3 regions of the Mesorhizobium sp. M0119 genome follow, and region 3 is predicted to be linked to each of the others. Evidence: predicted binding sites of a transcription regulator. Region 3 holds the regulator's gene; each other region holds the start of a gene.
What was found. The regulator PhoB, encoded in region 3, activates phosphate uptake and scavenging genes when phosphate is short. The targets are predictions, from matches to a motif close to TGTCATNNANCTGTCAT.

Region 1 (7,550 bases), on a different contig from region 3:
GGACCGCCCTCGATGCAGAACAGGATGAAGCCGTCGACGAGGGCGCTCTGGATATTCCAGGCAAGTTTTTCCTCGTTGCCAGCCGACACGAGGGCTATTCCCGCGCCGGTGGCGTCGCAGGCTTCCGAGATGCCGGCCATCATCACGCGGGCAAAGGGGTCGTCGAAGAAATAGGACAGCGGCTCGGTTGTGGCGACGCCGATTGCATTGACCTTGCCGGCGCGCAGCAGGCGGCCCTTGGGATCCGGGCCGGCGTAGCCCAGCGCGTCGGCCGCCGCCTTGACCCGCTCGCGGACTTCCTCGCGCACGATTTCGGGACGGCTGAAGACATTGGAGGCAGTGCCGTGCGATACGCCCGCGGCTTTGGCGATGTCCGCCAGCCGGATGGGTCTCCTGCCGCCTTCGGTGAGTGATGCCATTTGTTTGTCTCCAGGACTCCTGTCCAACAGTATCGCTAATTACCTAACACCTTCGTTGGATCGATTCAAATTTTTGCTTGACATCTATGGCGCGATGCCTATCCTTTGAATCGATCCAAGAGCGTTTTTCCGGCTGCGGGTTGGATCGATACAAGAGGAGAGTGCCATGCACCCCGTCAATTATCTGTTCGAGGACATTTACCGGAACGACTGGATCATCCGCTCGAGCGCGGAGGCCCGTAAGGGGCGCGACAGGACCGGTCCGTGGATTCGCGACCTGCGTTTCCTCGTAGGACGCAAGCGGAGCTGATCGGCGGCCTATTTTTTGTGCCCGCTGATTGGATCGATTCAAAAAGGAGATTAAGCCATGCACCCGATCAAGCATCTGTTCGAAGACATCTATCGCAATTATTGGGGCATATCGCCGGCCACCGAACGGCCGGAGCGACGGCGTGTAGTCAAGACGACCAAACGCGACGGCCAAGTCCGGCCCGAAGGTCCGCGAGACTGAGCTGGCAAGACAGAGCTCGTGGATCGAGGGCGGCTGGCGAAAGAGCAGCGGCCGCCATTGGTTGCCGCATCAATGGCGGCGCGGGCCTACCAGCGCCGAGGCGGCCATCACCAGCCAGCCGCCGATGAGCAACGTGCCGCCGATCGGCGCCGACATCGGGAACAGCCGCGAGCCAAGGAAGTCGCGGGCCAGAAGATCTCCCGAGAACAGCAGAAGCCCGACGAGAAGGATGAGGCTTCCGGTTTGCAGGATGCTATTTCCACCGAGCAGCCCGACGACAAGGAAGACCGGCGCATGCATGAGCAGGAAGGACGCGGCCGTACCGACGAAAGCGCCGCCGAGATGCGCCGCCGCCGCCGAAAGCGCCACGCCGGTTGCGCCGCATAGGCCGCCGGCAAGAACCAGAATGCGGCCGCCTGCCGCGTGTTCATCCGTGCTCATTTCCACGCCTCCGTGATTCCTGGCGACCGCCTGAGATAGTGCCGCGAACCGTGTCAGGATTTGCCGGCTTCCGCCAGCATGTCGCGTTCGCGGCGCGACTGGACCAGCCAGTTATAGGCCGCTCCGCCCGCCATCAGAACGGATGTGCCGAGAAACACCGAGCGCATACCGAAATGGCCACCGGCGAAGCCGCCGAGCAACGGCCCGGCGACCTGCCCGACATATTGCGCCGAGATCGACAAGCCCAGCACATTGCCGCCGACGCCGTCGGGCACATTGTGGCGGATGACGCTGGTGATGCAGGGCAAAAGACCGCCAAGCGCCAGGCCCATCAGGAAACGCAGGCCGACGAGCTGCCAGCCTTGCGTGGCGAAGGCCTGCGGAATCAAGAGCAGCGCCGAGACTGCGAGTGAGGCAACGATGACGTTCCAGTGGCCGATACGGTCGGCGAGCTTGCCGAGCCGCGACGCCGACAGGATGGCGCCGAGCGCTGCCGCCGACATGACGATGCCGGAGACAAGCGTGACCTGGCTCTGATCTTCGATGAGCTGTTGGACATAGACGGTGATGATCGGCTCGATCGACATGGTGGCGAAACTCAACAGCATGCCTGTCGCCAGCATGGCGACGACGGGGCGCTTGTCGGGAATCTGCGACCAGCCGCCTTTCGCCTTTTCTTCTGACGCGGCCTTGGCGGCAACCGGGCGAGGGGCCTCCTTGATCAGCAAGGTGGTTGCCAGAAAGGCCAGGAAAATGACGCCGCCGGCGAGCAGGAATGTGGCCCGGATGCCAATCAGCGGCGGCAGCGCGCCGCCGAGTAGCGGACCGACCAGGGCACCGGCCGTGATTCCGGCCGACAGCACGCCCAGCGCCCAGCCGGAGCGATCCTTCGGCGTCTGCATGGCAACCAGGATGGTCGAGCCCGAAGAATAGCCGCCGGCAAAGCCGATCAGCAGGCGCAAGAGCACCAATTGCCAGACGGTCTGCACCATGCCGGTCAGCGACATGCACAGCGCCATGCCGAAACTGGCGCGCACCAGCATCAGTTTGCGGCCGTAGCGGTCGCCTAGCCGCCCCCACAAGGGCGCGACCAGCGCGGCAGCAAGGAAGGTGGCGCCGTAAGCAATGCCCGACCACTGGACGATCGCCGCGTGGCCCTCGGCGCCCAACTGCTCGACGTAAAGCGGCAGGAAGGGCAACAGCAGCGTCATCGCTACAAGCGTGCTGAACGAGCCGGCAAAACACACGGCGAGATTGCGACGCCAGTGGACGTTGTGCGTGGCGAGGGTGGCGTCTTGCGACATGTCATGTCCTGTCCGGCCAGCCTGCATAAAACTTGCTGCGGATACCGATTTGGGATACCAAGCTGGTATCTGTCATGAACGCAAGCCCCGTCGCTGTCAATGCGGGCCTCTCAAACATGATCGACAAAGGCCGGCGTGATCGGCCAACGCTGGCCAGTGACCCGATTGCCGGAACAAATGACCTAAACGGAACGCCAATGTCGCAGATGCAGAACGTCGAAAAGCGGCTTCGCGAGATGATCCTCGGGCTCGAGATCGGTCCCGGCGAGCGGCTGACGGAGCGCTGGGTCGAAAGCCGCTTCGGCGCCTCGCGCACGCCGGTCAGGGCGGCATTGCTGCGGCTCGAGACCGAAGGCCTGATCTGCCGCGACGGCCGCGGCTGGACGGTCTCGCCCATCAATCTTGCTGAACTCGAGCAGATCGCCGTCTATCGCGAGGCGGTCGAGGTCGCGGCACTCAGACTAACTTGCACCTTGCAGGACAGAAGTGCCGTCGAAATCATCGAGGCGATGCTCGATTCTTGCGACGACAAGACGCCGCGCGAGGAATGGCATCGCGTCGGCATGGATTTTCATATCGAGTTGGCGCGTCTATCCGGCAACGAGTTCCTGTTCAGAGCGGTTCGCGACGCGATGACCCGCCTGTCGCGCGCCCGCTGGCTCGAGGTTCGCGACGAGGCAGCGCTCGGCCGTGCCTGGGCCGAACACCATGCCATTCTGTCGGCGGTGCGGGCCGGCGATGCCGATAGCGCCGCCCGCCTGCTTTCAGCCCATATCATCGGCAGCCGCGACCGGCTGGTGACCTCGCTGCGCAACGACCGGCGCGGCCTCCGCGCCAGGGGATTTGCCGTCGTCGCTTGAGTTCGGATCCACGGCCATTGATGACGAAAAAGGGCAGATGAGCGAAGAAAGCTACTTTCGGCCTCGCTTCGCAAATGCCGATGGCGTAAGAGCGGCGATGGAAAACAACCGATTTGACACACCCGTGACCGTCAAGGGCGCGGCGGGAAGCAATCAGCTCTTGCGTACGGCCCGCGAGGCTTCCGACTACCTCCTCAACAATTGGCCCGGCAAGCGCAGCCCCAAGCACCGCGAAGCGTTGCAAGCCTGTCATGATGCGCTGGCCGGCGACAAGCCGGCCATGAACGCAAGACGGGCCTTCATTGCCGCCGCTCGTGAAGTGAACGTCTTCGTCAGCGACAAGGCGCCCGCCTGAGGCATAGCGGGATTTGACCGAGGCCCGGACCGCCTGACAGGCCTGATATCATCCCTCGGCCGTTTCGGTGTTGGTCTGGGGCTCGCTTTCGCCCTCGGGCTTCGAGCGCTCCTTGGCCGCGACCTTGGCAGCCTGCTTTTCCGCCTTCTTGGCAGCCTTCTGCCGGTCGCGTTCCTTGCGTTCCTGACCGTAGTTCGGTGCTCGTGCCATATCGTTTCCTTTCATTGTGCTTGGCCTTTGCCTAGGAGCATTGGGCCGCAAACACAACACCGCAAGGCACGATAGGCTCCATATCTCGGCGCAGTCCGGCGAGCCCCGCTTCAGGGCGTTTTTTCAGGCGCCGTCCCGGTCGAGGACGAGATCGGCGGGCCCGAACCGGTCCTTTGCCGTGAATTGCTGGTGCCAGTAGGGATAGAGCACGGGCGGCCTGCTGACCACGTCGAGGCGTGTGCGCTCCTCGTCGCCGAGCACCAGGCTTGCAGCGGCGATATTGTCCTTGAAATGCGCTTCGGTTCGTCCGCCGATCACCAGCGAACTGACGGCGGGCCGGCCAAGCAGCCAGGCAAGCGCCACCTGCGCCGCCGACACGCCGTGGTTCTTGCCGATATCGATCAGCACGTCGACGATCCGCCACAGCCGGTCCTCGTCGCGGATCGGCGGTTCCGACCAGCCACTGAGCTGGCGGGCAGTCGGCTGGTCACGGTGGTATTTGCCGGACAGCAACCCGCCGGCAAGCGGGCTCCAGACCAGCACGCCGAGCCCCTGGTCGACCGAGATCGGCAACAATTCATATTCGGCCTCGCGCGCTTCCAGCGTGTAATGGATCTGCTGTGTGACGAAGCGCGGCTGGTGATGACGGTCGCTGATCCCCAGCCCCTTCATAACTTGCCAGCCGGAATAATTGGAGCAGCCGACATAACGGACCTTGCCCTGCGCGACCAGCGTGTCGAGCGCGGCGATGGTTTCCTCAAGCGGTGTCAGGCCATCCCACTCGTGGAGGAAATAGATGTCGATGACATCCGTCCTGAGCCGCTTAAGGCTCCTTTCGCATTCGCGGACCAAATGGTAGCGCGACAGGCCTTCATCATTGGGGCCTTTGCCGATCCGCATGCGCGCCTTGGAGGCGATCAACACGTCGCCCTTGCGCTTGCCGCCGAGCGCCTCGCCGATGATCTCTTCCGACACCCCGTTCGAATAGACGTTGGCGGTGTCGATGACATTGACGCCGGCATCGATGCAAAGGTCGATCATCCGGCGCGCCTCGTCGAGATCGGTCTTGCCGACCGCCGAAAACGCGCCGCCGCCGCCGAACGTCATGGTGCCCATTGTCAGCGTCGAAACCTTCAGCCCGGAACGGCCGAGAGTGCGGTATTCCATGTCGTATCCTCACGATTTATCGGGAAAGGGCGTTGCAAACGACAGCCCTGAATGAACCGGGCATTTGTAGGATAATTCGTTCCGCTTGTCGCCCCGTGTTACAGGGCAACATCGATCACATCTTCCGGATTGAACGCACAGCCAGCGCAGTAGTGGCTGCAATAAAACCGTCATTGCCGGCCTATACTAACATCGGTCCAGCGCTTCGATTTCCGGCCGCCGGGCCGGGCGGCAGAGCGCCTGACAGCGGCCGGCAAGGCCTGTAAGCGGAGCAGCGCAAATGACCGAGATAAAACAGAATTCCCCGGCCAGGGACTGGCTGGAAGCGGAACTCGCCGACACGCTCGATGAAGACTATGAGCTGGAAATCTCGGAGCCGGCGCTGTCGATGGAGATCGCCAAGATCTACAAGAATGCGCATCCGCCATCGATCGACCGCCTGCAGTATTTTCGCGATCTCATCACGTTGCAATCCGAATTGATCAAGCTGCAATCCTGGGTCGCCTATCACAAGAAGAAGCTCGTCGTGGTCTTCGAGGGCCGCGACTCGGCGGGCAAGGGTGGCGTTATCAAGCGCATCACCCAGAGGCTTAATCCGCGCATCTGCCGCGTCGCAGCACTTCCGGCGCCGACCGAGCGCGAGAAGTCGCAATGGTATTTCCAGCGCTACGTTCCGCATCTGCCGGCCGGCGGCGAGATCGTGCTGTTCGACCACTCCTGGTACAACCGCTCGGGCGTCGAGCGGGTAATGGGCTTTGCCCAGCCGGATCAGGTCGAGGAGTTCTTCCGCGACGTTCCGGATTTCGAACGCATGCTGGTCCGCTCAGGCATTACGCTCGTCAAATACTGGTTTTCGATCACCGACGAGGAGCAGCAGATGCGCTTTTTGATGCGCATCCACGACCCGATGAAGCAATGGAAACTATCACCGATGGACCTCCAGTCGCGCGTGCGCTGGGAGCAGTACACCAAGGCCAAGGAAGAGACCTTCGCCCGCACCAATATCCCGGAAGCCCCGTGGTTCATCGTCGAGGGCAACGACAAGAAGCGGGCACGGCTGAACTGCATTGACCATCTCCTCAAGCAAATGCCCTATGAGGAGGTGCCGCACGAGGAGATCACGCTGCCGGAGCGCGTCTTCAATCCCGAATACGAGCGCCAGGTACTGCCGCGCGAACTGTATGTGCCGGAGAAGTACTGACTAAAGCGGCAGGAGGGCGCTGCCTCCGTGGCGGCGCCCTGCAACAAGCTAGGTGCGCTCGATGATGACATGCGTGGCCTTCGGCGTCGCGACCTGCTCGCTGCAGCGATAGCCGAGCTTGGGCATATCGATGCCGGCAAAAAGGCTCTCGCCGGCGCCTAGCAGGACCGGTGAGATCGCCAGATGCATTTCGTCGATGAGCTTTTCCTGGAGATATTGCCGGATCGTGGCGACGCCGCCGCCGAGCCGTACGTCCTTGCCGTCAGCCGCTGCTTTCGCCTTTTGCAGCGCTGAGTGGATGCCGTCGGTCACGAAATAGAAGGTCGTGCCGCCCTCCATGACAATGGGATCACGTGGATGGTGCGTGAGCACGAAGACCGGCACATGGTAGGGTGGGTTGTCACCCCACCAGCCTTTCCACCTGTCATCCGGCCATTCGCCGCGGATCGGCCCAAACATGTTGCGGCCGAGGATCCATGCGCCGACATTTTCGAAGCTGCGTGCCGCGAACGCCTCGTCAGTGTCCGTGGTCCCGCCATCCTTGCCGAGGACCATCGTGCGGAAGGTGCGGGTGCCGAACATCCATTCGTGCAGGGCTTCCCCGCCAATACCCAGCGGATTCTTCAGGTCTTGGTGGGGACCGGCGCCGAAGCCGTCGATCGACAGGGTGAAAGCGCTGACGCGAAGTTTGGACATGAGAGCCTCCTCGATAACCAATTGTGAGATGCAAGCAGTCATCGGGGTAGCTTAACTGATTGCATTTTGCAAGCGGTATTTTGAATCGCCGGTGGGGCGATCACTTCCAAATCATGTTGGAATAACCAATCTCAATGTCGGCGCCGCCCCTCATCCGCCTGCCGGCAGCTTCTCCCCGCATAGTGACGGGGCGAAGGGGCTGGCCGCAACGTCGGCGATGCTTTGCAACGCTGGAGATTGGCGAAATCTTTTGCGAACGCGTCTTTCTCCCGGTCACTTTACGGGGAGAAATGCCCGGCAGGGCAATGAGGGGCAGCGTAAGCCTGAAGCGATTGTCCTGCGGCGGCCATGTCGCGTTTTGGACGAAGGAGCGCTACTCGATGTAG
Region 2 (7,550 bases), on a different contig from region 3:
CGGCGATCGCGGCTTGCGAACTGGCGGTGATCTGGTCGTTGGCGACTGCAAAGGTCTCCTGCATCAGCATGTCGTTGCTGGGAAAATCATAGCAGGCGATCACAGTGGTGACGCCGCCCTCGGTCTTCTCGATCCGGTGGCGGATTTCGGCGCCGGCGACGGCGCCCTGCCACTCGGCGATCGAGGCGATGAATTCCTGCTTGCTTTGCACGACGCCGAGGTCGTCGAGCTTGATGCGGACGTTGTCGGCGAGCAGGTCCGATAATTCGCTGCGGTCGGCGACGAGCAGTGCCGAATACCAGCGGTCGATAATCGCGCTATCGTCGGCGCGGGAGACATTTGCCGAGCACAGCAGTGCTGCCGCCGCAAACGCGATCCGAATTCGCGTCATGCCCTGCTCCTACTCCATCTCCGGCCGCTCGAAATCGCCGGTGTCTTTGTTCATCACCCAAAGCTCGCCGGTCGAAATATCGAACCAGGCACCGTGCAGCGACAGTCGCCCCTTGCCTTCGAGGATCGAGACACAAGGGAAGGTACGCAGATTGGCGATGGAATAGCGGATCGAGATGCGCTCCAGGGCCGTCTGGCGCTCGGTTGCGGTCATGAAGGTGCTCGACGATACGGTCTCGGCCGCCGGCGCGATCAGGCTCATCCATTTGCCGATGAAATCACCCGGCGACAACGGCGCGGCCGTGGTGTCGAGTGCTGCGCGGATGCCGCCGCAGCGGCCGTGACCCATCACCACGATGTTCTTGACCTTGAGGCTCTGCACGGCAAATTCGAGCGCCGCCGATGTCGAGTGGAACTGATCGTCGGGCGCATAGGGCGGCACCAGATTGCCGACATTGCGCAGCACGAACAACTCGCCCGGCCCGGCATCGAAGATCGCTTCGGGCGCAGCGCGGGAATCGCAGCAGGCGACGATCATCGTTTCCGGTGCCTGGCCCTCCCGCGCCAGCGCACGATAACGCCCGCTTTCGGTGAGATACCGACCACTCATGAAGTTGCGGTAGCCGGTGAGAAGATGCTCGGGAAGGTGAGGCATGGGCAGCGGTGGGAGCCTTTCCGGGTTAAAGGCACGGTTCAATCCCTAAAGGCTCTAGCGCATCGGCCCGAAAATCGGAACCGATTTTCGGAAAGCGAGATGGCGTGGTTTCGACGTGCCAGCCCGTACTTTGCATACAAGCGAACGAACGCCGCCATTAATCGGCCTCAGAACCGCAGTTTGGCGCCGGCGCGCAGTAGAAGCCAGTAGAACAAGCCTGTCGCGCCGATCGCGAGCAGCATCGCCAGGAAGAAGCCGCTGGGGCTCTCGGCAAACGGCAGCCCGCCGGTGTTCATGCCGAATATGCCGACGATCAGGGTGCCCGGCAAAAGCAGCGCGCTCATCACTGCCAGCGCCTTGAGGCTGCGGTTCGATTCGTCGGCAAGCTCGGCCGCAAGCTCCTCCTGCAGCAGCCTTGCACGGTCGTTGATCATGACGACCTCGCGGTCGAGCCGTTCAAGGCGCGCAGCAAGCCGGCGCAGAACTTCATGTGCGCCGGCGGAAAGGTTCCAGGCGGAACGGTCTTCATCCTGGAAAAGCGCTGCCAGGGCCGAGATCGGCCGATGCAGGGATACGGCAAGGCGGCGCACATCCTTCAGCTGCCGTCTTTCGTCGGCAAGCCGCTCGGTCACGAGATGATCCTCGACTGCATCCAGCCGCTTCGTCGCCGCGGCGAGCCGCAGGCTGGTGGTCTTGCAAAAAGCCATGACCAGCGTTTCGAACAGCTCGAATGCCGAGCCTGGCCGCAGCCCCGCGGCAAGGGCAGTGTGCACTTCCTCCACCGCCGCCAGCGGATGCCGGCGGCCGGTGACCAGCAGCCGCTCCGAGACCGCAAAATGCAATCTGCCGATGGTCGTCGACTGATGGGCGATCTCGCCATGCAGATCGGCCGAAATGCCGTGGACGACGCCATTCTCATGCGCCAGCACCAGGCTGTCCTCATGTCCTTCGAGGATTGCATGAGCCGACGCCGGCAGCGCGCAGGCATGGCTGACCCAGGAATGGGCGCGCCGGTCGACAAGGTCGACATGCAGCCAGACCCAGCCGTCCGCTGAGGCCAGCGCGGCCTCTATGTATCGGGGCGCCAGCGGTTCGGGAGCTTTGCCGGGCGCGGCACGATAGGCCCAGACCAGCCCGGGAGCATGATGCTGATCGTCCGCGGCAAGCAATGTCAGATGCGATGCGTCATTCATGGCCGCCGCCGAAACGAGGCACGTTCAGATGATCCAGGCGGCGCCGGGGCCGGCGCCGCGACATTCCGGTCAAACCCTGTCCCCCGCTCAGAACACCTGGCGGAAGATGACGAACAACACGAAGGCAAGACAGATGGAGACCGGAAGGGTCAGTATCCAGGCCATCAGCATGTTGCGCACCGTCGACCATTGCAGGCCCGAGCCATTCGCCGCCATCGTGCCGGCAACGCCCGACGACAGCACATGAGTGGTCGAGACCGGCAGGCCGAGATAGTCGGCCGATGCGATCGTCGCCATCGCGACAAGCTCGGCGGACGCACCCTGGCCGTAGGTCAGATGGCTTTTGCCGATCTTCTCGCCTACGGTGACGACGATGCGCTTCCAGCCGACCATGGTGCCGAGGCCGAGCGCCAGCGCGATGGCGACCTTGACCCAGAGCGGGATGAACTTCGTCGCGTTATCGACGGCCTTATGATAGGTCGTCACAGCCTTCAGGTCGTCTGCCTGCATCGGCAGCAGCTTCTTCTTGTCGATCAGCTTCAGCGTTTCACCGATAAGATAGATGTTGTTGCGGGCGTTGCTGACCAGCGTTGTCGGCAGCTTTTCCACGGACGGATAGGGCGACAACATGGCGCTGGTGTCGTGGATGAAGCTCTGCAGGGCAGGCGTGGTCTCGTCCTTCCAGGTCTTGGTGCGAACGGCGTCACCTACCGCGGTCGCCGCGTCGGTCACGGCGACGCCGGGCTTGACGTATTTGCCGAGTACCGTTTCGACCTGCGTCGCCGCGGACTTGTAAGCTTCGAGATAGTTCACGTCCGGTGTGCGGTTGAGCGCGAAGGCGGTCGGCACCACGCCGATCAGGATGAGCATGATGAGGCCCATGCCCTTTTGCCCGTCATTGGAGCCGTGGGCAAAGCTGACGCCGGTGCAGGTGAAGATAAGCAGCGCCCGGATCCACAGTGGCGGCGGCGCGCTCGACTTGGGCGCCTCGTAGAGCTCGCGGTTCCTGACCAGCAGCTTCATCACCAGAAGCAGCAGCGCAGCCAGGCCGAATCCGACCAGCGGCGAGATCAGAAGCGACAGGCCGACATTGGACGCCTGTGACCAGTCGACGCCGCTGGTGACGGAGCCGGCCGGGGCCATGAACTGGTTGGCGAGACCGACGCCGATGATTGAACCGATCAGCGTGTGCGAGCTCGAGGCAGGCAGGCCGAGATACCAGGTTCCGAGATTCCACATGATCGCTGCGACCAGTAGCGCGAAGACCATGGCCAGCCCCGCGCTCGATCCGACCTGAAGGATCAGTTCGACCGGCAGCAGCGATATGATGCCGAAGGCGACCGCCCCGCTGGCGGTAAGCACGCCGAGGAAGTTGAAGAAGCCGGACCACATCACCGCAAGCTCGGCCGGCATGGAATGCGTGTAGATCACGGTTGCCACCGCATTGGCGGTGTCGTGGAAACCGTTGACGAATTCGAAGCCGAGCGCGATCAGCAGCGCCAGGCCAAGCAGGATCCACGGCACCGCGACGGTACTGGTCAGGTCCTGGCTGAGCGCGTAGCCGACATAGGCAAGGCCGCCCAGAATGATAACGGCGAAGGCCGGCAGAAACCATTTTCCGGTGCTGTTCGGCCGATCGAGCGGATGCTCCGGCCTTGGAATTCCTGCTTCGCTTGAAACAATATCGACCATTCCCCACTCCTCTTGCGTTGCAGCAAAGAACGGGAGGACGCTAGGTCCGCACAATGAAGCCTGTGTGACGGCGGGGCACTTTGAGGCGGAGCAGAGACTGCAGGACGTGGTTCCTGACCTATTCCGCGATCTCCAGCAGGGTCGATATCAGCAGCCGGCGCTCTTCGGCGGAGAGAATGTCCGAACCGAACAGGTTCATGCTGCGAAGCCCTTCGATGGCGAGGTAGCACACGAGCAGCGCCCTGAGGTTCGGCGTTTCCTCCTTTAGCCGCTCGAACACCTGCCGCCTGAACGATTTTATCGGCGTCAGGAAATCGGGATCCTCGGCAATCGCCGAAAATATCCAGGACGCCGACGGTTTCGTTGCCTCGGCATGCTCGGCCGAAAGCCTGATATAGGCCGCAAGCGGGCTCTCGCCGCTGACGCCGTTGGTGCGGGCGGCCTCAAGCGCCTGTCGGAACGCGCTAAGATAATCCTCCACCAGCGCTTGCATCAATTTCGCCTTGGTCGGGAAATTGTAGAGAAGACCGCCCTTCGACACGCCGGCACGGCTGGCGACCGCATCCAGCGACAGGCTGCCAGGACCCGTCTCGCGCGCCACGGCGGCGGCGGCAGCGAGAATCTTCTCGCGCGAATTTGCTCTGCGGGCCTTCATCAAGCGTTCCCCATTCATTAGCTTAGGCGGAATTGACAAGACCGTCCAGACGGTACAGTAAGATCGCCGTCATTTGAAATTGGGACCAGTCACAGGTATGTGTTCCGGTCGTCCGACCGTTATGCTGGGCCATGGCCGAGAGGACTGTTCGTGATCAAGCGCTTCATTATCGCCTTCATTCTGCTCGTGCTGGTGTGCGGCGGCATCGTCGGCTTCAACCTGTTTCGCGAAAATGCGGTCAAACAGTTCTTCGCCACCATGAAGCCGCCGGCCGCGACCGTGTCGACGGTCATCGTCAAACCGATGTCCTGGACGCCCGGCATCGAGGCGATCGGCACTGTCAGTGCCGTACGCGGCGTCGACCTGACTGTCGAAACCGCGGGCATCGTCAAGGACATCCTGTTTCATGCCAATCAGAAGGTCGCCGCCAACGCCGTGCTGCTGCAGCTCGACGATGCCGTCGAGCGAGCCGACCTCGTTGCGTCGAAGGCGCAAGCCACATCCGACCAGACGACGCTGATGCGCGCCCTTGAGCTGCAGAAGCGCGGCGTCGGCACCGACGCTACACTCGACACGGCGCAGGCGGCAGCGTCGGTCTCCGCTGCGCAGGTAAACAAGCTGCAAGCGGTGCTCGACCAAAAGCAGTTGACGGCGCCATTCAAGGGCACCGTCGGTATTCCGAAAATCGACCTTGGCCAGTATCTCACACCCGGCACCGCCGTGGTGACCTTGCAGGACATGGATACGATGCGTGTCGATTTCACGGTGCCGGAGCAGCAGCTTCCGCAGCTGAGGATCGGACAGACGGTGCGGCTCGGCGTCGGCGGCGGCGACATGCCGTTCGCCGGCAGCATCCGCGGTATCGATCCGAAGATCGATCCGACGAGCCGGCTGGTGACGGTGAGGGCGGAGGTCGGCAATCCGGAAGGCAAGCTGACGCCCGGCCAGTTCGTCCAGGTGCGCGTCGAACTGCCCGAGGAGAACAACGTGCTGGCCCTGCCGCAGACGGCACTGACCTCCAGCCTGTACGGTGACTTCGTCTTCGTGGTGCGCCCGGCCAAATCCGCCGAAACCAACGGAGCGGCTCCCGAGGCAAAGCCGGAAGAAAAGTCAGCGGCAGATGCTGCCAAGCCCGCAACCGAAGCACCCGCGGCAAGACCCGAAGAAAAGCCGGCCGCTACCCCAGCCAAACCGGCAGCGGAAGACAAACCGGCAGCGGAAGAACAGAAGCCGCAGCTCGTGCTCGCCCAGGTGTTCGTCAAGCCAGGCCGCCGCAAAGCTGGCTTGGTCGAGATCCTGGAGGGCATCGAGCCCGGCGACGAAGTCGTTACCGCCGGCCAGAATCGGCTCTCCAACGGCATGTCCGTTGCCGTCGACAACACGATCGATCCGAGCAAGCCGGGGAACCAGCAGGCAGCCCAGCAATGAGCTTTTCCGACCTCTTCATCCGCCGCCCGGTCCTTTCGACCGTGCTTGCCTGCATGATCCTGCTTTTGGGTTTTCAGGGCATCTTCAACCTTTCGATCCGGGAGTATCCAGAGGTTGAAGAAACGGCCATCACGATCACCACGGCCTATCCCGGCGCCAGCGCCGACCTGATCCAGGGGTTCATTTCCGCGCCGATCGCGCGTGCCGTCGCTTCGACCGAAAACATCGATTATGTCACGTCGGCGAGCCGGCCGTCATCCAGCACCGTGACGGTGCAGATGAAACTCGGCTCTAACCCCGACGTCGCGCTGAACGAAGTCTTATCGAAGGTGCAGAGCGTTCGCGGCGATCTGCCGGACGAAACCAAAGACCCGGTGATCGTCAAAGGCACCGGCCAGCAGTTCGCAATGATGTACATCTCGATGCAGAATCCGAACATGACGCCGGAACAGCTCACCGAATATATCGAGCGCGTCGTGCGGCCGCGCATGTCGACGGTCGAAGGTGTCGCCGACGTGCAGATATTCGGCGCCGCCGAGTATTCGATGCGTGTCTGGATCGACCCGATCAAACTGGCGGCGCGCGGCGTGACGGCGGCGGAAGTGCTGACCGCCATCAACGCGTCGAATTTCCTCTCCGCGCCCGGCGATACCGAAAACGAATATGTGGCTTCCTCGATCACCGTTCGCTCGACGCTGCAGACGCCGGAGGCTTTCGCCGCTCTTCCACTCCGTTCGAAAGACGGCAATGTGGTGAGATTGCGCGACGTGGCGCGCGTCGAACTCGCCGCGGCGAACACCGACACCAGGGTGAGCTTCAACGGCAAGCCCGGCATCTTTCTCGCCATCTTTCCGACGCCGGCCGCCAATCCACTGACCACCGCGGCGGCGATCCACAAGATTGTGCCGACGATCCAGGAGACGCTGCCGCTCGGCATGACGATCGAGATCGTCTACGATTCGACCGAGCAGATCAGCGCGTCGATCGAGGAGGTGTTCAAGACCATCGGCGAGGCGGTCGCCATCGTCATCGTTGTCATCCTGCTCTTCCTCGGCTCGTTCCGTTCGGTGCTGATGCCGATCGTGACCATTCCGCTGTCGCTGATCGGCGTCTGTTTCCTGCTGTTTTCTTTGGGTTATTCGATCAACCTTTTGTCGTTGCTGGCCATGGTGCTGGCGATCGGACTGGTTGTCGATGATGCCATCGTGGTGGTGGAAAACATCCACCGCCACATGGAAGAAGATGGTTTGTCGCCGATGCAGGCGGCGTTCAACGGCATGCGGGAGATCTCGTCCGCCGTCGTCGCCATGACGATAACGCTGGCCGCCGTGTTCGCGCCGCTGGCCTTCACCGGCGGCCTGACAGGCGCACTGTTTCGCGAATTCGCGGTGACGCTTGCCGGCTCTGTGGTCCTGTCGGGTGTCGTTGCCCTAACCATCACGCCGATGATGTCGGCACGCATCCTGAGGGCCGGCTCGCACAGCCGTTTCCAGCGCATTGTCGACAATACGTTTGGTCGCGTCGAACACATCTATGA
Region 3 (7,550 bases):
CTCATCCATGATCAGGATGCGGGCGTTGAACAGGATGGCGCGGGCGATCGCAACCGACTGCCGCTGGCCGCCTGAAAGCTTTACAACCGGCTCCTTGAAGCGTTGGAACCGCGGATTGAGCCTGCCCATCACCTTGCGCGCCTCGGCCTCCATGGCGACGTCGTCGAGCGTACCCCAGCCGGTCATCAGCTCGCGGCCGAGAAACAGGTTGGCGGCCGCATCGACATTGTCGGCCAGCGCCAGCGTCTGGTAGATCGTCTCGATACCGTACTTCTTGGCGTCGCGGGGATTGGATATCGAAGCCTCCTCGCCGTTGACGAAAATCTGGCCCGCATCGCGCTTGTAGGCGCCGGACAGGATTTTTATCAACGTCGATTTGCCGGCACCGTTGTGTCCGAGCAAAGCCATCACCTCGCCCGGGAAAAGGTCGACAGAGGCATCGTCGACGGCGCGAATGCCGCCGAAGGCGATCGAGATGTTGCGCATGTCGATCAGCGGCGTGGGAGCGGTCTTGTCTGCCATGCTTGTTCTTCCTCCCTATAGATCCTGCTTGAGCATCAAGTTATGCAAAAACCGGTTTCCACCTTGCGGGATCATGCTCAGACCCGTTTGCGATAGACGGTATCGAGCCACACCGCGACCACCAGCACGGCGCCGACAACGATGCTCTGCAGCGGCGAATCGATGCCGAGCAGCACCATGCCGGATTGCAGCGACTGCATCAAAAGCGCGCCGAGCATGGCGCCGAGCACGGTGCCAGAGCCGCCGGCGAGCGACGTACCGCCGATCACGGCCGCCGCGATGACCAGGAGTTCATCCAGGGTCCCCAGCGCATTGGTCGACGCATTGAGGCGGGCCGATGCGATTGCCGCACTTATCGCGGCCAGCACGCCCATGATCATGAACACCTTCATGGTCACCCAGCGCGTGTTGATGCCGGCGAGTTCCGCCGCTTCCGGGTTGCCGCCAATGGCAAAGACATAGCGGCCGAAACGTGTGCGTTTGGTGATGAAGGTCATGACGATGCCGACTGCGACAGCGATCAGCACCGGTATGGCGATGCCATGGGCGATGAACAGCCCGCCTTGGGGGAGGGTGATGCCGTTCCGCTGGGCGTACTGGCGAACGATGCCGATCGGCCAGGGATAGGAATTGGCGATCCAGACAGCGCCGAGGATGGCGGCACAGGCGACAACACCGAGCAGGGTCTCCGCCCAGACGGGGCGCAGCGGAAATTTGAACCGCTTGCGCTGCGACCGGCCGTTGAGCAGCATGAAGGCGACGCCCACACAGGCGAGAATGCCGACGATCCAGCTTGCGGTTGCGCCGATCGAGCCACGCGGCCCGCCGCCCATGAGCTGGAAGGTGGCGTCGAGCGGCGCGACGGTGCGCCCGCTCGTCATCAACCATGCCATGCCGCGCCAGACCAGCAGGCCGCCCAGCGTCACGATGAAGGCCGGAACCTCAAGATAGGCGATGATAAAGCCCTGGAACGCGCCGATCAGGAGGCCGAGCACCAGGCCGGCGGCCAGTGCGATGACCCACAGCCAGGGGCTGCCAAGCTGAAATCCCATGACGCGGACGAGGAATTCGGCCTGCGCCACGCCCATCACCATGCCGATCACGCCTTCCACCGAACCGACGGAAAGATCGATGTTGCGCATCACGATGACCAGCACCATGCCTGTCGCCATGATCGCCACCGAGGAGGTCTGCACCGAAAGATTCCAGAGATTGCGCGGCGTCAGGAAGAGCCCGCCCGACAATATGTGGATCCCGACCCAGATGACCAGCAGCGCGCCGACCATGCCGAGCATGCGCGTGTCGAGTTCGGTTGCCTTGAGAAATCGGGCAACGATGCCGAGCTCGGATTCCCGCGCCCGGTCTGCCGTGCTGTCGACCGGCGTGTTGGAAGTCGTGTCGGTCATCGTGTTTCTCCCGCCGGGTTGCCGTCTGCCGCGGATGCCGGAAGCAGCCTAGAAGTTATCCGCCGAAAGCGGAAAAACAACTCTTGTTGAAAAAACGCCGCGGCGAGCGGCCGCGGCGTTCGGACTTCTCGGAAACGTCGGCTCAGTTGCAGACTGCAACAGTGCCCGCCGCCACGCCGGCGCAGACCTCTTCTTTCTTGATCCAGCCGGCGTCGATGACGACGTTAAGGTTATCCTTGGTGATGGCGACCGGGGTCAGGAACAGCGACTTGACGGTATTGCCGCCGGGCGTGGTGAAATCCTTCACGCCGGCAATGTCGGTCATCTGCTTGCCGTCGGCCAGTTGCGAGGCGATCTCGGCGGCGTTCTTGCCAAGCTGGCGCGCGTCCTTCCATACCGACACGGTCTGTGTGCCGAGCGCGATGCGGTTCAGCGCGGCGTGGTCGCCGTCCTGGCCCGAAACCGGAACCGATCCGGCCAGCCCTTGCGCCGTCAGAGCGGCGACGACACCGCCGGCAGTGCCGTCGTTAGCGGCGACCACGGCATCGACCTTGTTGTCGTTCGCGGTCAGGAACTGTTCCATGTTTTTCTGAGCGTTGGCCGGCAGCCAGCCGTCGGTATAGGCCTCGCCGACATTCTTGATCTTGCCGCTGTCGATAGCGTCCTTCAGCACTTCCATCGAACCGGCAAACAGGAAATCGGCATTCGGATCGGCGCCCGAGCCCTTGATGAAGACGTAGTTGCCTTCCGGCTTCACCTTGAACACTTCGCGGGCCTGCATGCGGCCGACTTCCTTGTTGTCGAAGGTCAGGTAAAAGACGTCCTTGTTCTCGATCAGCCGGTCGTAGCCGACAACCGGAATACCTTCGTCCAGCGCCTTTTGCACGGCTGGCCCGATGGCCGAGGCGTCCTGCGCCAAGATGATCAGTGCGTTGGCGCCCTGCGAGATCAGGCTCTCGACGTCGGTGAGCTGCTTGCCGGGGTTGGACTGTGCGTCGGCGGAAATATACTTGTCGCCGGCGGCCTCGATGGCCGCCTTCATTGCGGCCTCGTCCGTCTTCCAGCGCTCTTCCTGGAAGTTCGACCAGGAAACGCCGATCACCTTGTCTTTAGCCTGCGCCACCGACGCCAGCGCCAGCGTCATGGCGACACCCGCCAGAATGGCGGTCGTGAATTTCTTCATCATATCCTCCCTGCGCCGCGTACGGCGTGACCAATTGGCTCAAAGACCAGCTTAGAAGCTCTAATTTTTTCGAGCCTCGAAAAAATACTGGCCCGATCTCCGGCTGCTGTCAACATCGATTCTGATGGATTTTGATGACTCTGCGAGTTTTTTCGAGCGTCGGAATAAACGATGACAGCGCCACCGGCATCTGACACTATTTGCCTGCATCCGACACTATTTGTCGGACATTACCGACGGCTTCCGGTTCATGAGCGGCCGCGGCAACCGGGAGGAAAGCAAACGATGTCGGTCGGAATCCGCCATGACGATTTGCGCCGGCGCAACCGGGCGATGGTGATCTCGGCGGTGCGCCGGGCCGGCCAGCCATCGCGTACTGAGATCGCAGCAACCACCGGCCTCAGTCATTCGACCATATCGGCGATCTCCTCCGACCTGATACGGGAAGGCATCCTCGCCGAGAGCAAGGCAAGTGAGCCCGTTTCGTTGAAACGCGGTCGTCCGCAGGTCGGCCTCGCCCTCAACCCGGAAGCGGCGGCGGTGCTGACCGTGGTTTTGTCGCTGAATTTCCTGTCGGCCGCCATTATCGACTATGCGGGACAGGTGGTCGCCGAGGAACAGCGCCGGCTGGACACGCTGACCATGCCGCGCGACGAACTGATCCGCGAATGCATGGCCATCGTCCGGCGCCGGCTCGAGGATCCAGACCTTGACGTCCGCAGTGTCGCCCGCATTGCCCTGGCGATTCAGGGCATTACCGACTCCCCTGCACGCGCCCTGCTGTGGTCGCCGATCACGCCGCAGACCGATATCGCCTTTGCCGACATGCTGGAGGACGAATTCGGCATCCCGGCCACGGTGGAGAACGACTGCAATATGATGGCGGTGGCTTTGCGCTGGCGCGATCCGGATCGCTATCGCGACGACTTCATCGCCATCCTGCTTTCGCACGGCATCGGCATGGGGCTGGTGCTCAAGGGCGAGCTGTTCACCGGCACGCATTCCTCGGGCGGCGAGTTTGGCCACATGATCCATCGTCCGGGCGGCGCGCTCTGCCGTTGCGGACGACGCGGCTGCATCGAGGCCTACGCCGGCAATTACGCCATCTGGCGCAACGCCAGGCAGATGAGCGAAGACAGCGAACCCATCGCCGACGTCAGCGACGCCGACATGCGCGCACTGGCGGCCCGGGCACGCGAGAAAGATGGGCCGGAACGCGAGGCCTACCGCAAGGCCGGCGAAGCGCTGGGTTTCGGTCTCGGCTCGCTGTTCGCGCTGATCGATCCGGCGCCGGTCGCGATGGTCGGCGCCAGTGCCGCCGCCTTCGATCTGATCGAGCCGGCCTTGCGCCAGGCCATCGCCCAGACCGCCGGCGGCCAGCATTCGGGCTCGATCTCCTTCGACACCGAACCAAACGAATTGCCGCTGATCCGCGAAGGCTGCGCGATGCGGGCGTTAAGCTTCGTCGACCAGGAGATTTTCGCGCCGGGCGCGCAAATGAGGCCCGGCGTCAGAAAGCACGTAGCCTGACCAGGCGGGTCAATCTTCCCTGATCGCATAACCGGCACCGCGGATGGTGCGGATGACATCCGGCATGCGGCCGTTGTTGACGGCTTTGCGCAGCCGGCCGACATGGACGTCCACTGTGCGTTCGTCGATGTAGATTGTCTCGCCCCAGACATTATCGAGCAACTGGCTGCGCGAGAAGACGCGGCCCGGATGCCGCATCATGAACTCGAGCAGCCGGAATTCGGTCGGCCCGAGCCTGATCTCGCTCTTCTTGCGATAGACCCTGTGCGATTCGCGATCGAGCACGATGTCGCCGACCTTCAGCACGCTGGACAGCACTTCAGGCTTGGCGCGGCGCAGCAGCGCCTTGACCCTGGCCATGAATTCCGGTGTCGAAAACGGTTTGACCAGATAGTCGTCGGCGCCGGTCGAAAGACCGCGCACCCTGTCGCTCTCCTCGCCGCGCGCGGTCAGCATGATGATCGGCAGCCGCTCGGTTTCGGGGCGCACCCGCAACCGGCGGCAGAGCTCGATGCCGGAAACCGCTGGTATCATCCAGTCGAGCACCAGAAGGTCGGGCACATTCTCCTGCAAACGGATCTCGGCTTCGTCGCCGCGTGTCACCACCTCGACCTGGTAGCCTTCGGATTCGAGATTGTAGCGGAGCAGCACACCCAACGGCTCCTCGTCCTCCACCACCATTATGCGTGGTGCGATCATCGGCTGGGCACCCCCATCATGTCACCGGTGCGGACATTGTCGTTTCGTCCTGCTTCGGACGATTGACCGGCAATTGCTCCCCGGTCAGCACATAATACGCATTTTCGGCGATGTTGGTGACATGGTCGCCGATCCGCTCCAGATTCTTGGCGCAGAACAGCAGGTGCGTGCAAGCGGTGATGTTGCGCGGATCTTCCATCATGTAGGTCAACAGCTCGCGGAACACGGACGTGTATTTGACGTCGATGCGCTCGTCGGCGGCACGCAGCTTGGCCAACCCGGCCGCATCGCCTGCAGCATATTCCTCGATGACGCCCTGCACCTGGATGAGCACCAGCTGCGCCATCGCGTCGATGGAATGCGACAGGTCGCGCGGTGTGACGTTGAGGCCGACCGCACTCACACGCTTGGCGATATTCTTGGCAAGGTCGCCGATGCGTTCCAGGTCGCCGGCCATACGGATCGCTCCGACCACATGGCGAAGATCGTGGGCCATCGGCTGGCGTTTGGCGATCAGGGTGATGGCGCGATCGTCCAGTTCGCGCTGACGCGCATCCATGATGGCGTCGTCGGAAACGACGCGTTGCGCCAGCACATTGTCGGAATTCAACAGGGCCTTGGTTGCCCCGCCGACCATCGAACCGGCGAGGTCGGCCATGTCGCGGATCAGCTTGCTGATCTGCTCGAGATCCTCGTCGAAAGAAGCGACTGTGTGTTCGCCCATGGTCCTGTCCTCATATGCATGATCGGAACGGCTCAGCCGAAGCGGCCGGTGATGTAGTCCTGCGTGCGCTTCTCGCGGGGCGACGTGAAGATCTTCTCGGTCCGGTCGAACTCGACCAGTTCACCCAGATACATGAAGGCGGTCTGGCGCGACACGCGCGCCGCCTGCTGCATGTTGTGGGTGACGATGACGATCGTGTAGTCGGCTTGCAATTCGTCGATCAGTTCCTCGATCTTTGCGGTCGACAACGGGTCGAGTGCGGACGCCGGTTCGTCGAGCAGAATGACTTCCGGCTTCACGGCCACGGTGCGGGCGATGCAGAGCCGCTGCTGCTGGCCGCCGGACAGGCTCAAGCCGCTGGCGTTGAGCTTGTCCTTGACCTCGCTCCACAGCGCGGCGCGCTTCAATGCCTGTTCGACGCGGCCGTCCATCTCGGATTTGCCGAGATTCTCATAGAGCCTGACGCCGAAGGCGATGTTCTCGTAGATCGACATCGGGAACGGTGTCGGCTTCTGGAACACCATGCCGATCTTGGTCCTCAGGAGGTTGAGATCCTGCGACCGGTCGAGAATGTTCTGGCCGTCGAGCAGCACCTGGCCCTCGGCCGTCTGTTTCGGGTAGAGCTCGTAGATGCGGTTGAACACACGCAGCAGCGTCGATTTCCCGCAGCCCGAAGGCCCAATGAAGGCCGTGACACTGCGCTCGGGCAGCGACAGGCTGATGTCCTTTAGCGCCTTGCTCTGGCCGTAGTAGAAGTTGAGGTTCTTGACCTCGATCTTCGTCTTCTCGGCGACCGTTTCGGTCATCGTCATGTCCGGGGACAACATCTGTGTCATCTGTCCTCTCTGCGTCCGGTAAGGCTGCGGGCGAGGATGCTCAAGCCCAGAACCGTCAGGGTGATTATGAGTGCGCCGGTCCACGCCAGCTGCTGCCATTCCTCGTAAGGGCTGAGAGCGAACTGGAAGATGGTCACCGGCAGGCTGGCCATCGGCGCGTTGATATTGCTGCTCCAGAACTGGTTGTTGAGCGCGGTGAAGAGCAGCGGCGCCGTCTCGCCGGAAATGCGTGCTATCGCCAGCAATATACCGGTGACGATGCCGGACAATGCGGCGCGATAGGCGACCGAACGGATCACCACCCAGCGCGGCGCGCCGATCGCGGCACCGGCTTCACGCAACGCGTTCGGTACCAGGTTGAGCATGTCTTCAGTGGTGCGCACGACCACCGGAATGACCAGGATGGCAAGCGCCACGGCGCCGGCAATGGCCGAGAAATGTCCCATTGGCCGCACCATCAGCTCATAGACGAACAAGCCGATGATGATCGACGGCGCCGACAACAGGATGTCGTTGATGAAGCGGACGACGGTGGTGATGCGCGAAAAGCGCCCATACTCGGCCATGTAGGTTCCCGCCAGCACGCCGATCGGCGTGCCGACCACAACGGCGATGATCGTCATCAGCAGGCTGCCCGCGATGGCATTGAG

Region 1: a site for PhoB is predicted at 5,425-5,441, ahead of ppk2 (polyphosphate kinase 2). Genes of this name have one in related genera too.
Region 2: a site for PhoB is predicted at 3,984-4,000, ahead of NKJ40_RS28235 (inorganic phosphate transporter). Genes of this name have one in related genera too.

Annotation. Positions count from the first base shown of each region.
Region 1 is NZ_JAMYTU010000005.1:178,545-186,094, forward strand. It holds gene NKJ40_RS07310 (LacI family DNA-binding transcriptional regulator) at 1-419, opposite strand, end outside; gene NKJ40_RS07315 (hypothetical protein) at 586-729, shown strand; gene NKJ40_RS07320 (hypothetical protein) at 787-930, shown strand; gene NKJ40_RS07325 (DUF423 domain-containing protein) at 1,000-1,371, opposite strand; gene NKJ40_RS07330 (multidrug efflux MFS transporter) at 1,425-2,675, opposite strand; gene NKJ40_RS07335 (GntR family transcriptional regulator) at 2,873-3,535, shown strand; gene NKJ40_RS07340 (DUF982 domain-containing protein) at 3,633-3,890, shown strand; gene NKJ40_RS07345 (hypothetical protein) at 3,939-4,100, opposite strand; gene NKJ40_RS07350 (aldo/keto reductase) at 4,224-5,267, opposite strand; gene ppk2 (polyphosphate kinase 2) at 5,548-6,468, shown strand; gene NKJ40_RS07360 (dihydrofolate reductase family protein) at 6,517-7,164, opposite strand.
Region 2 is NZ_JAMYTU010000052.1:7,809-15,358, forward strand. It holds gene NKJ40_RS28220 (nuclear transport factor 2 family protein) at 1-391, opposite strand, end outside; gene NKJ40_RS28225 (carbonic anhydrase) at 401-1,045, opposite strand; gene NKJ40_RS28230 (transporter) at 1,213-2,238, opposite strand; gene NKJ40_RS28235 (inorganic phosphate transporter) at 2,326-3,930, opposite strand; gene NKJ40_RS28240 (TetR/AcrR family transcriptional regulator) at 4,049-4,585, opposite strand; gene NKJ40_RS28245 (efflux RND transporter periplasmic adaptor subunit) at 4,736-6,013, shown strand; gene NKJ40_RS28250 (efflux RND transporter permease subunit) at 6,010-7,550, shown strand, end outside.
Region 3 is NZ_JAMYTU010000055.1:8,311-15,860, reverse strand. It holds gene NKJ40_RS28770 (ATP-binding cassette domain-containing protein) at 1-522, opposite strand, end outside; gene NKJ40_RS28765 (sugar ABC transporter permease) at 600-1,928, opposite strand; gene xylF (D-xylose ABC transporter substrate-binding protein) at 2,071-3,111, opposite strand; gene NKJ40_RS28755 (ROK family protein) at 3,397-4,641, shown strand; gene phoB (phosphate regulon transcriptional regulator PhoB) at 4,651-5,340, opposite strand; gene phoU (phosphate signaling complex protein PhoU) at 5,357-6,064, opposite strand; gene pstB (phosphate ABC transporter ATP-binding protein PstB) at 6,097-6,900, opposite strand; gene pstA (phosphate ABC transporter permease PstA) at 6,897-7,550, opposite strand, start outside.